3 regions of the Micromonospora musae genome follow, and region 1 is predicted to be linked to each of the others. Evidence: riboswitches for the same ligand, from Rfam matches in the RefSeq annotation. Region 1 holds a riboswitch; each other region holds the start of a gene.
The links. A riboswitch is a leader RNA that binds a small molecule or an ion and turns the genes downstream of it on or off. The one in region 1 is predicted to bind cyclic di-AMP.

Region 1 (3,269 bases):
AACGAGGTGGCCGGCTGGCTCGGCGCGCGGGGCGGGTCCCGCCTCCAGGTGGTGACCAGCCTGGAGGCGAAGGGTATGGAGTACGACGGGGTGGTGCTGGTCGCGCCGAGCGAGATCCGGGCGGATCCCGGCTCGGGCGTCCGGACGCTCTACGTGGCGCTCTCCCGCGCCACCCAGCGGCTGAGCACGGTCGACCCGACCGGCTGACGTTCCCCGACTTCTCGGTTCGGCCGTCGCGCATGGCCGACGGTTGCATACATTGCGATGTGAGCATATGTTTGACCGGTCCGAACCGTCGACGGAGGGTGGTTTCGTGGGCGCGGGTCATGGCCACGAGGAGACGGTGGCGAACGCCGCCCAGCATCACCGTGGCCGACTCTGGGCGGCATTCGGACTGCTGGCCGTCCTCATGGTGGTCGAGGCTGTGGCCGCCCTCCGCACCGGCTCGCTGGCCCTGCTCTCCGACGCCGGGCACATGTTCACCGACGTGCTCGGCATCGGCATGGCCCTCGCCGCGATCACCGCGACCCGGCACGCCAACCGGGACCCGCAGCGCACCTTCGGGCTCTACCGACTCGAGGTGCTGGCCGCGCTCGCCAACGCCGTCCTGCTCTCCGGGGTCGCCGTCTACGTGGTGATCGAGGCCGTCGGCCGCTTCGGCGACCCGCCGGAGGTGCTCGCCGGCCCGATGCTGGCGGTGGCCGTGCTGGGCCTGCTGGCCAACGTGGTCGCCTTCTTGCTGCTGCGGCCCGGGGCAAAGGAGAGCATCAACCTCCAGGGCGCCTACCTCGAGGTGCTCGGCGACCTGCTCGGCTCGCTCGGCGTGATCGGCGCGGCGCTGCTCATCACGGTCACCGACTGGTGGTGGGCCGACCCGCTGGTGGCGATCGCCATCGGCGTGTTCATCCTGCCGCGCACCTGGAAGCTCGGCCGGGCGGCGGTCCGCATCCTCGTCCAGGCCGCGCCGAAGCACCTCCAGGTGACGGCGGTGCACGATCGGCTCGCGGCCGTGCCCGGTGTGGCCGGCGTCCACGACCTGCACGTCTGGACGCTCACCTCGGGCATGGAGGTCGCCTCCGCGCACCTCACCATGGCCTCCGGCGCCGACGTCGGCACGGTGCTCACCGCCGCGCGGACCGCCCTGCACGAGGACTTCCACATCGAGCACGCCACGTTGCAGATCGAGCCGGGCGCGGCACCCGGGGCCTGCGGGTCCTGTGAGTGGTAATGAGCACATCCTTAATTCTGGGAGTGTATTGTCCGATATGCCGGAATTATCGGTGACCACAGCAGCACCGAGAGTCACATCTGCTGCGTAGGGCTCGCTGGCCCCGGTAGTCTCGGCTCCGGCCTCCGGTAGGTGGCGCTCACGGGCGCCGGCGGCGGCCAACGCCTAATCGCCGACGTTCGGCGAGCCGGGGAACCACGTTCCTGGGGTGCATCCGCGCGAGCGGTAGGGATCTTCCGTCCCGAACCCGTCAGCTAACCCGGTCGGCTGGCGGAAGGACATGCGCATGCCAGTAGTGGCACCCGTACGACGACGCGCCGCCCGGATGGTGGCCCTGATCGCCGCGACGCTCGCCCTCGCCGTCGCGCTCAGCCCCGGCACCGCCACCGCGTCCACTCCCCCAGCGGCCCTGCCCGCCGCGGTTCCCAGCAACGACGCCGAGGGCGGCACCCCCGCGCTCCGCGCCCAACTGGAGGCGGCGAGCAAGGGCTGGCTCGACGCGAAGGCGGCCCTCGCCCGCTCGACCCAGCGGCAGCAGCAGCTCACCGCGCAGCTCCGGACGACCGACACCGAACTGGCGCAGCGCAGCGGCAAGGTCGGCGAGATCGCCGGGGTCGCCTACCGCACCGGCCGGCTCGGCACCATCTCGGCGCTGCTCAACAGCACCAGCCCGGACGGCTTCATGGACCGCGCCGCCGCCCTGGACGCCGTAGCCGCCAACGAGGACCGGGTGCTGCGCGAGCTGATGGAGACCCGGGACACGGCGAACCGGACCCGCGCCGCGCTGGACGGTGAGATCAAGGAGCAGCGCAAGCAGGTCGCCGTGATGGCGAAGCGCAAGCAACAGGCCGAGCGGGCCATCGAGGTGGCCAACGCCAACACGGTCCGCGCCACGGCCGGAGGTTCCAACCGGGGCACCTCCACCGCGAACGCCGCACCGGCGCCCCGCAACCCCGACGGCTCCTGGCCGAAGGAGTCGTGCAGCGTCAACGACCCGACACCAGCGAGCGGCTGCATCACCCCACGCATGCTGCACGCGCTCAACCAGGCCAAGGCGGCCGACTTCACCCGCTACGTCTCCTGCCACCGAAACGGCGGCTCCGGCGAACACCCCAAGGGCCGGGCCTGCGACTTCGCCGCGCAGAAGAACGGGTTCGGCGGCGACGCCACCGGCGGCGACAAGACGTACGGCAACAACCTGGCCGCGTACTTCATCCGCAACTCCGACCGGCTCGCGGTGCTCTACGTGATCTGGTACCGGCAGATCTGGCTGCCCAGCAGCGGATGGAAGTCGTACAGCGGGGCGGGCGGAGACCCGTCGAGCGACCACACGAACCACGTGCACCTCTCGGTGTACTGACCTCGCGGCCGCGGGTGGCCCGGTCCGGCCACCCGCACCGCCGGAGGCGGTACGTCGCGGGACGTACCCGGGATGTCGTCGCTCGGCGGACGATCCGGCCGGTCCGCGCGGGCAGCATCACGGGCATGACCCGAACACCGCCCACCGCGCGCAAGGCGCTGCTCACGCTGCACCTGGTCACCTCGCTGGGGTGGCTCGGCGCGGACCTGGTCCTGCTCACCCTCGGCGTGGCGGTGCTGCGCGGCGCCGACCCGGACGTGGTCTATCCGGTGGCCGCGCTGATCGGCACGGTGCTCTTCGCCCCGCTGGCCGTCGCGGTGTGGACGGTCGGCGTGGCCAGCGCCCTGCTGACCCCGTGGAAGCTCCTCCGGTACCGCTGGGTGTTGGTGAAGCTGCTGATCACCACGGCGATGGTCGTGCTGGTGCTCTTTCTGCTCACCCCGAACCTGCGCGCCGCGGGCGAGCTCGGGGCCGCCCTCCCGGCGCGGGACCGGGCCGACCTGGTGATCGCGCCCGCCGTGTCGACCGGCCTGATGGTCATCGCGACGGTGCTCTCCACGTACAAGCCGTGGGGGCGGATGCGCCGGACCGGGTCGCCCGCGCCGGGCCGGCGCTCGCCGGTGGCCGGCCGCGCGGGCGCCTGACCGGCTCCACCAAACCCCCGGCGTCTGTCAGGACGTG
Region 2 (3,269 bases), on a different contig from region 1:
GGCGAGCCGGGGCTCGTCAGCGGCGAATTCGGACCAGGAAGCCATGCGGGCATTCTATCGAACAAATGTTCTAGAGGCGACGCGACGCGCTGGTCACGGGCACCGGATTCGAGCTGTCCGAACGTGCCTCGCTATGGTGGTCCGATGCTGCTCTCCGACCGCGACCTGGTCTCCGAGATCAAGGCCGGCTCGCTCGGGCTGGAGCCGTTCGAGCCCACCCTGGTGCAACCGTCGAGCATCGACGTACGTCTCGACCGGCTCTTCCGGGTCTTCAACAACCACCTCTACACCCACATCGATCCGGCACAGCAGCAGGACGACCTGACGTCGGTGGTCGAGGTCCCCGACGGGGAGCCGTTCGTGCTGCACCCGGGGGAGTTCGTGCTCGCCTCGACGCTCGAGGTCATCTCACTCGGCGAGCAGCTCGCCGGCCGGCTGGAGGGCAAGTCGAGCCTGGGCCGCCTCGGTCTGCTGACCCACTCCACCGCCGGCTTCATCGATCCGGGGTTCTCCGGCCACGTGACCCTGGAGCTGTCGAACGTGGCGAACCTTCCGATCACGCTCTGGCCAGGCATGAAGATCGGCCAGCTCTGCATCTTCCGGCTCTCGTCGCCCGCCGAGCACCCGTACGGTTCGGCCGTCTACGGCTCGCGCTACCAGGGGCAGCGCGGCCCGACCCCGAGCCGGGCCTGGCAGAACTGGCGTACCTGGCCCACCCGCTGACCGACCGACCGGCCGACCAGGCTGCTCGTTCACGGAAAGAGTGGTCATTCGCGCGCGGATGACCACTCTTTCCGTGAACGTGCGCGGACGCGTCAGTCGGGACGGCCGAAGCTGTGGATCGGGCCGTCGTCGACCTTCTTCATCTTGACCGGCACTCCGGCCTGGGAGGCGTGCACCACCCATCCGCCGCCGACGTACATGCCGACGTGGTGCAGGTCGCTGTAGTAGAAGACGAGGTCGCCGGGGCGGAGGTCGGCCCGGCTCACCGTCTTCGTCGCCCGGCGCTGCTGCGCGGCGTTGTGCGGCAGCGACACCCCGGCCTTGGCCCAGGCCGCGAGCATGAGCCCCGAGCAGTCGTACGAGTCGGGGCCGTCGGCCCCCCAGACGTAGGGCTTGCCGATCTGGGCGCAGGCGAACTTCACCGCCACCCCGGCCGCGCCACCCGGATAGGTGGCCGGGCACGGGGCCGGCCGCAGCGAGCCACCGCCACCGTTGCCGTACACCTTGATGCGCAGCTTCTGCAGCCGCTCGATCTCGGTGTTGATCTGCTTCTTCTTCGCCGCCAGCTGGGCCTCGGTACGGGTCAGCTCGGTGACCAGCTCGTCCAGCGGCGCCTTCTGCCGGGCCAGTTGGTCGCGCAATTCGACGACCTGGGCGACGTCCTGCTGCTGGTTGTGGGCGAACCGGTCGAGCAGCTCCAACTGCCCGACGACGTCACCCGGCGACTGGCTGCCGAGCAGCGCGTTGACGGTCGAGAGGTTCTCGCCCTTGTACGCCCGCACCGCGAGCACGCCGACCTTGTTCATGGCCTGGTCGATCCGGAGCTGCAGTGGCTTGATCCGGGCGGCGAGCGCATCGGCCTGCCGACGCTTGGCGGTGAGTTCCTGACGGGTCGCGTTGTGCCGCTCGATGACGGGTTCGAGCTTGTTCCAGTCCTGGTCGATCTGGCGCTCGATCTCGGCGACCGACGGGTCCGCGTGGGCCGCGGTGGCGCCGCCGCCGAGGACGACGCCGATGCCGACGAGGGCGGCGAGGACGGTGGTGAAGCGGGACCAGCGTGGACGCGGCGCACCCGTCGTCGGGCCGGCTGTCGCCGGCCGTCCGGACGGAGGCCGCGGGGCATGGTGGGCCACCGGGCTCCGTACTCCTTCTTCCCTGACCGCCTACCGGGTTAGCTGACGGGTTCGGGCGGGAAGGTCGGCGCCCTACCGCAGTGGCTGCGGATTCACCCCGGGAACCTGGGTCCCCGGCTCGCTCGGGGAGCGACTCGGCGGTGTCGGACCGTTACCGCCCTGGTTGGACGGACCTGTTGCCGGCCGACGATTGACCAGACTAGAGACCCTCGTTACCGATCCGCAACCCTTCAGGCGGTGACACTCCGTGCATGGCGCGGCGGAACGCACTCTCCGTGCGAATCTCGAAGATTTTTTTCCTATGCGATGGGCAGATCGAAAGGTATTGACCGAGGCGGGCCGGCGGAGCGAAGGTGACCAATACCTGACCCGTCCTTACTGGGGGCCCGATGCATCGATCAACCATCTCCAGGAGCAGGCGCGCCCTGCTCGCCGCCGCGGTGGTCAGCGCCACCGCGGCCGTGCCACTGACCGGCGTCCCGGCCAACGCCGCGCCGGCCGGCGACCGCCAGCAGCAGTACGTCGCCGCAGCGACCGCATACGGGGTGCCGGAGAGCGTCCTGCTCGGCGTCTCGTACCTGGAATCCAGGTGGGACACCCACGCCGGCACGCCCAGCACGAGCGGCGGCTACGGCCCGCTGCACCTCACCGACGCGGCTCACGTCGCGAACCTGCCCGCCGCTTCGCACGTCGACGAGGGCGAGGACCCGCGCGGTGACACGTCCCGGCCGTTGACCCTCGGTGCGCCGAAGAAGTCCGCAGCCGACGCACCCGCACCCGCGGCGCTACGGACCCTCCAGGCCGCTGCGGCGCTCACCGGGGCCGACGCCGAGGCACTCCGCACCGACCCCGCCACCAACATCCGGGGCGGCGCGGCCCTGCTCGCCTCGTACCAGGAACAGCTGGGCGGCCCGGTGGGCGCGGCGACCGACCCGGGGGCCTGGTACGCGGCGGTGGCCCGCTACTCCGGCGCGGAGACCGAGGAGACGGCGACCGCCTTCGCCGACGAGGTGTACGACCAGATCCGACTCGGCGCGAGCCGACGTACCGACGACGGGCACCAGGTCACCCTCCGCGCACGGAAGGTGACCACGGAGACCGGCGCGCTGCATCGGCTCGGGCTGCGCGAGCCGCAGGGGCGCGCCGGAGTCGAGTGCCCGGCGCGGCTCGGCTGCGAGTGGATCCCCGCGCCGTACGAGCAGTACGGCCCGACCGTCGGCGACTACGGCAACCACGACCTGGGTGACCGGCCGGCGCAGCAGAAGATCGAGTACATCGTCATCCACGACACCGAGGGGTACTACCAGCCCAGCGTCGGCCTCGTGCAGCAGGCGGACTACCTGGGCTGGCACTACACGCTGCGCTCGGTGGACGGCCACGTGGCGCAGCACGTGAAGGCCGAGGACGTCGGCT
Region 3 (3,269 bases), on a different contig from region 1:
GCGCCCGGAGCGTCGAACAGCACCGTGCGGATGTCGACGAAACCGGTGTCGGTGAGCCAGGTCGCGTACTCGGCGCGGGAGTAGTTACGGCCGCCCTCCGTCTCGACCACCATGTTCATGCCCATCAGTGCCGCCGACGGCGGGCCGGTGCGCTCGTCGTTGAGCAGCAGCTCGCAGATGACGACAGCCCCGCCGGGTGGCAGCGCGGCGTGGCACTTCGCCAGCAACGCCCGGTTCGTGGGCTCGTCCCAGTCGTGCAGGATCATGCTCAGCAGGATGACGTCGTATCCCTGCGGCAGTGCGGGGGCGGCGAGGAAATCACCGGCGACGGTGCCGATCCGGTCGCTCAGGTCGGCGGCCGCTATCCGCTCCTCGGCTCGTACGCAGACATGCGGCAGGTCGAGCACGGTCGCCTGCAGCTCGGGCAGGGTCCGGCACAGCTCGATCGGGAATGCTCCAGCCCCGCCTCCGACGTCGAGCAGCGATCGGTGCGCGCCGAAGTCGTACGCGCCGGCCAGGGCCCGCGCGGTGAAGCTGGACGTGGAGTACATCGCGTCCCAGAACTGGCTGATCATCTCCGGGTCGCTGGTATCGAACATCGACTGCTGGCTCTGCGGGTCCCAGGTCAGCGGCCGGTCCGTGTGCAGCGCTTCGGAGATTCGATGCCACGGCAGATACGTACGCAGGTCGGAGTAGCGGATCTGGCCGCCGAAGTAGTACGGGCGCCCCTCGACCAGGAACTGTTCGGCGAGTTCGGAGTTGCGGTAGCCCGCGCCGGAGCGCTCCAGCAGGCCGAGTGAGGCGCACGCCGCCAGCAGCATGTCCGCCGGGCGCTCGGCCAGACCGAACTCGGCGGCTGCCTCGCCCACGGTGATGGTGCGCCCGCCCGCGAGCCGGGTGAACAGGCCGAGCTCGACGCCGACGGCGAGAGTCTTGAAGCCCCAGACACCGGCGACGAGATTCATCAGGGGAGTTGGATTGATCATGAAGACATCAGAGCATGCGCATCTGTTTGACATGTCGGGGGTGCCGGGAGTTGGTCGGCTGCTGGCGATCTGATTCGCGCGGCGCGACCGGCGATGTCACGTCTGGTCGTCGTTCGGTGGGCAGGTCGTGACCATCCTCCCTGTCGGACGGTTCGGTCCCGCCGGAAGCGTCCGGTTCGTCACTGCCGCACAGCCGGGCGAGGCGCGCAACTCGAGCGCCGGCCGCCCCGCGCGACCCGGTGAAGAACTTCACAGGAAGTGGGCAATCGTCGCGAATGGTGCCTAGCGTCGGTCGGGTTCGCCGACGCGAACACCGCGACCGGTAACGCCAAATCCTGCCGCCGGTCGTCGGAACGTCACCCGGGCAGGAGCGGGGGACCCACCGTTTCCCGGCGTCGCCCGCCTCCCAGGTCAGGGCGGCGCCTCGGGGTGAAGCCGCCCATCGTGCGGCCGGGCTCCTCAGTCCGAACCCGACAGCTCACCTCGTCGGCGTGGAGGAAACCAATGGCATCTGCCTACCATCCCCGTCACCGTGCCGTCACCGCCAGTCGCCTCGCCGTGGGCACCCTGGCCGCCGGCGCGATCACCGGCGCCGTCGCGCTCTTCGGTGCCGCCCCCGCACAGGCGGCGGTCAACTGGGACGCCATCGCCCAGTGCGAGTCCAGCGGCGACTGGCACATCAACACCGGGAACGGCTACTTCGGTGGCCTGCAGTTCTCCCAGAGCACCTGGGAGGGGTACGGCGGCACGAAGTACGCCGCCCGCGCCGACCTCGCCTCCCGTGCCGAGCAGATCGCGATCGCCGAGAAGGTGCTCGACGGTCAGGGCATCGGCGCGTGGCCGACCTGCGGCAAGGAGGGGGGCTCGACGTCGTCGAAGTCGACCGGCGCGTCGAAGCGCCCCTCGGGCGGCGAGACGAAGTCCACCACCGGCACCCGGCAGCACGACACGTCGACCCCCGGCGGCGAGACGTACGTGGTGAAGCCGGGGGACACCCTCTCGGAGATCGCCGCGGCGCAGCACGTGGCCGGCGGCTGGCACGCCCTGTACGAGCGCAACAAGCGAGTGGTCGGCGACGACCCGGGATTGATCTTCCCGGGTCAGCGTCTCGCCGTCTGAGCCCGCAGCGCGTGGCTTCCTGATCTCCGGATCCGGGTCGCCGGCCGTGGGTGGTCGGGGTCGGTCCGACCGACCCCGACGGCCGCGGCTCGTCGTCCACCGCGCCGTCCAGCCGAGCGGTCCGGCCGACCCTGAGCCGCCTGAACGCCGAGCAGTCGGCGGCGCTCAGGCGGTCAGCAGCCCGGCGAGGCTGAGCTGGTTGACGGCGGCGCCGACATCGGCCCCGGGGACGCGGGTGAAGAGCGCCGCCACGTGGTGCGCGGTCGCCCCGCCGTTACCGATGGCGGTCAGCAGGGCCGCGCAGGCGGGGTCGGTGCCAGGACCGGTCTGGCTGGTCATCGCGCGCACCGTCTCGTCGAAACTCCGGACCGGCGGAAGGGGCACGTCGAGTTCACCGGACGTGTCGGTGGCTCCCCGGTGCCAGCGGCCACCGACCCACCAGAGGCAGAACGTCAACAGCCCATTGCGGTTGCGGGTGTTGAGAACGCTGTCGGTGACCCAGGCGGGCGCTCCGGAGTAGAGGTCGGGCAGCGGCCGGCCGCCGTTGTAGGCGGCTTCGAGCAGGGGAGAGTCCCACTTCCCGCCGGAGAGGACCGCGCGTTCACCGGGGAGCACGAAGAGGACCGAGCCGCTGCGACGGTCGCTCTCGTACCAGGCGTGGCCGGGGAAGATCCGCGGACCCCAATCCGACCTGACGCCGACGTACACGGCGGAGAGCGCCGCCCATCGGGCCCAGACGTCCGCCAGTTGGGGGACGCCGTCGACGGCGACGCCGTTGCGGCCGGTGGCGGCTGCGGCGGCCGCCCGCTGCGGATCGCGTCCCTGGGCGGCGGGCCCGGCGACGTATCCGGCGAGCCAGACCGGTACCCGCGGGCGGGGGTAGGCGGCCAGGTCGTTGCGGTAGTGGTCGGCGGTCAACAGTTGGTCGTCGGGGAAGGGCTGGTCGCCGTAGTCGTACTCCACGGTCAGCACACCGCGGTTCGTGACGGTCAGCAGCAGCCGCCACCACGGCCCGGCCGGCATCTGCGCGGCGACGTCGCGTTGGTGGCGAACCAGTTCGCCGATGCTCAACGGCACGGGCGCCGCCGCCGACCTGTCGCCGGAGAAGAACCACAGCTGGGCGACCTCGGCGGAGACGGTGAAGGCGAATTCCGCCGAGAGCCG

Region 2: another riboswitch for cyclic di-AMP. It lies ahead of D7147_RS29690 (C40 family peptidase); the one in region 1 lies ahead of D7147_RS16625 (coiled-coil domain-containing protein).
Region 3: another riboswitch for cyclic di-AMP. It lies ahead of D7147_RS22055 (LysM peptidoglycan-binding domain-containing protein); the one in region 1 lies ahead of D7147_RS16625 (coiled-coil domain-containing protein).

What each region holds. Positions count from the first base shown of each region.
Region 1 covers NZ_RAZS01000005.1:413,392-416,660, forward strand. Annotated here, with positions in the region: gene D7147_RS16615 (HelD family protein) at 1-207, shown strand, start outside; gene D7147_RS16620 (cation diffusion facilitator family transporter) at 314-1,228, shown strand; cyclic di-AMP (ydaO/yuaA leader) riboswitch at 1,381-1,510, shown strand; gene D7147_RS16625 (coiled-coil domain-containing protein) at 1,524-2,588, shown strand; gene D7147_RS16630 (hypothetical protein) at 2,714-3,232, shown strand; gene D7147_RS16635 (SRPBCC family protein) at 3,260-3,269, opposite strand, start outside.
Region 2 covers NZ_RAZS01000015.1:79,420-82,688, reverse strand. Annotated here, with positions in the region: gene D7147_RS29700 (pyridoxamine 5'-phosphate oxidase family protein) at 1-45, opposite strand, end outside; gene dcd (dCTP deaminase) at 145-723, shown strand; gene D7147_RS29690 (C40 family peptidase) at 816-1,856, opposite strand; cyclic di-AMP (ydaO/yuaA leader) riboswitch at 1,869-2,006, opposite strand; gene D7147_RS29685 (N-acetylmuramoyl-L-alanine amidase) at 2,246-3,269, shown strand, end outside.
Region 3 covers NZ_RAZS01000008.1:8,256-11,524, forward strand. Annotated here, with positions in the region: gene D7147_RS22050 (methyltransferase) at 1-986, opposite strand, end outside; cyclic di-AMP (ydaO/yuaA leader) riboswitch at 1,303-1,493, shown strand; gene D7147_RS22055 (LysM peptidoglycan-binding domain-containing protein) at 1,491-2,105, shown strand; gene D7147_RS32735 (hypothetical protein) at 2,271-3,269, opposite strand, start outside.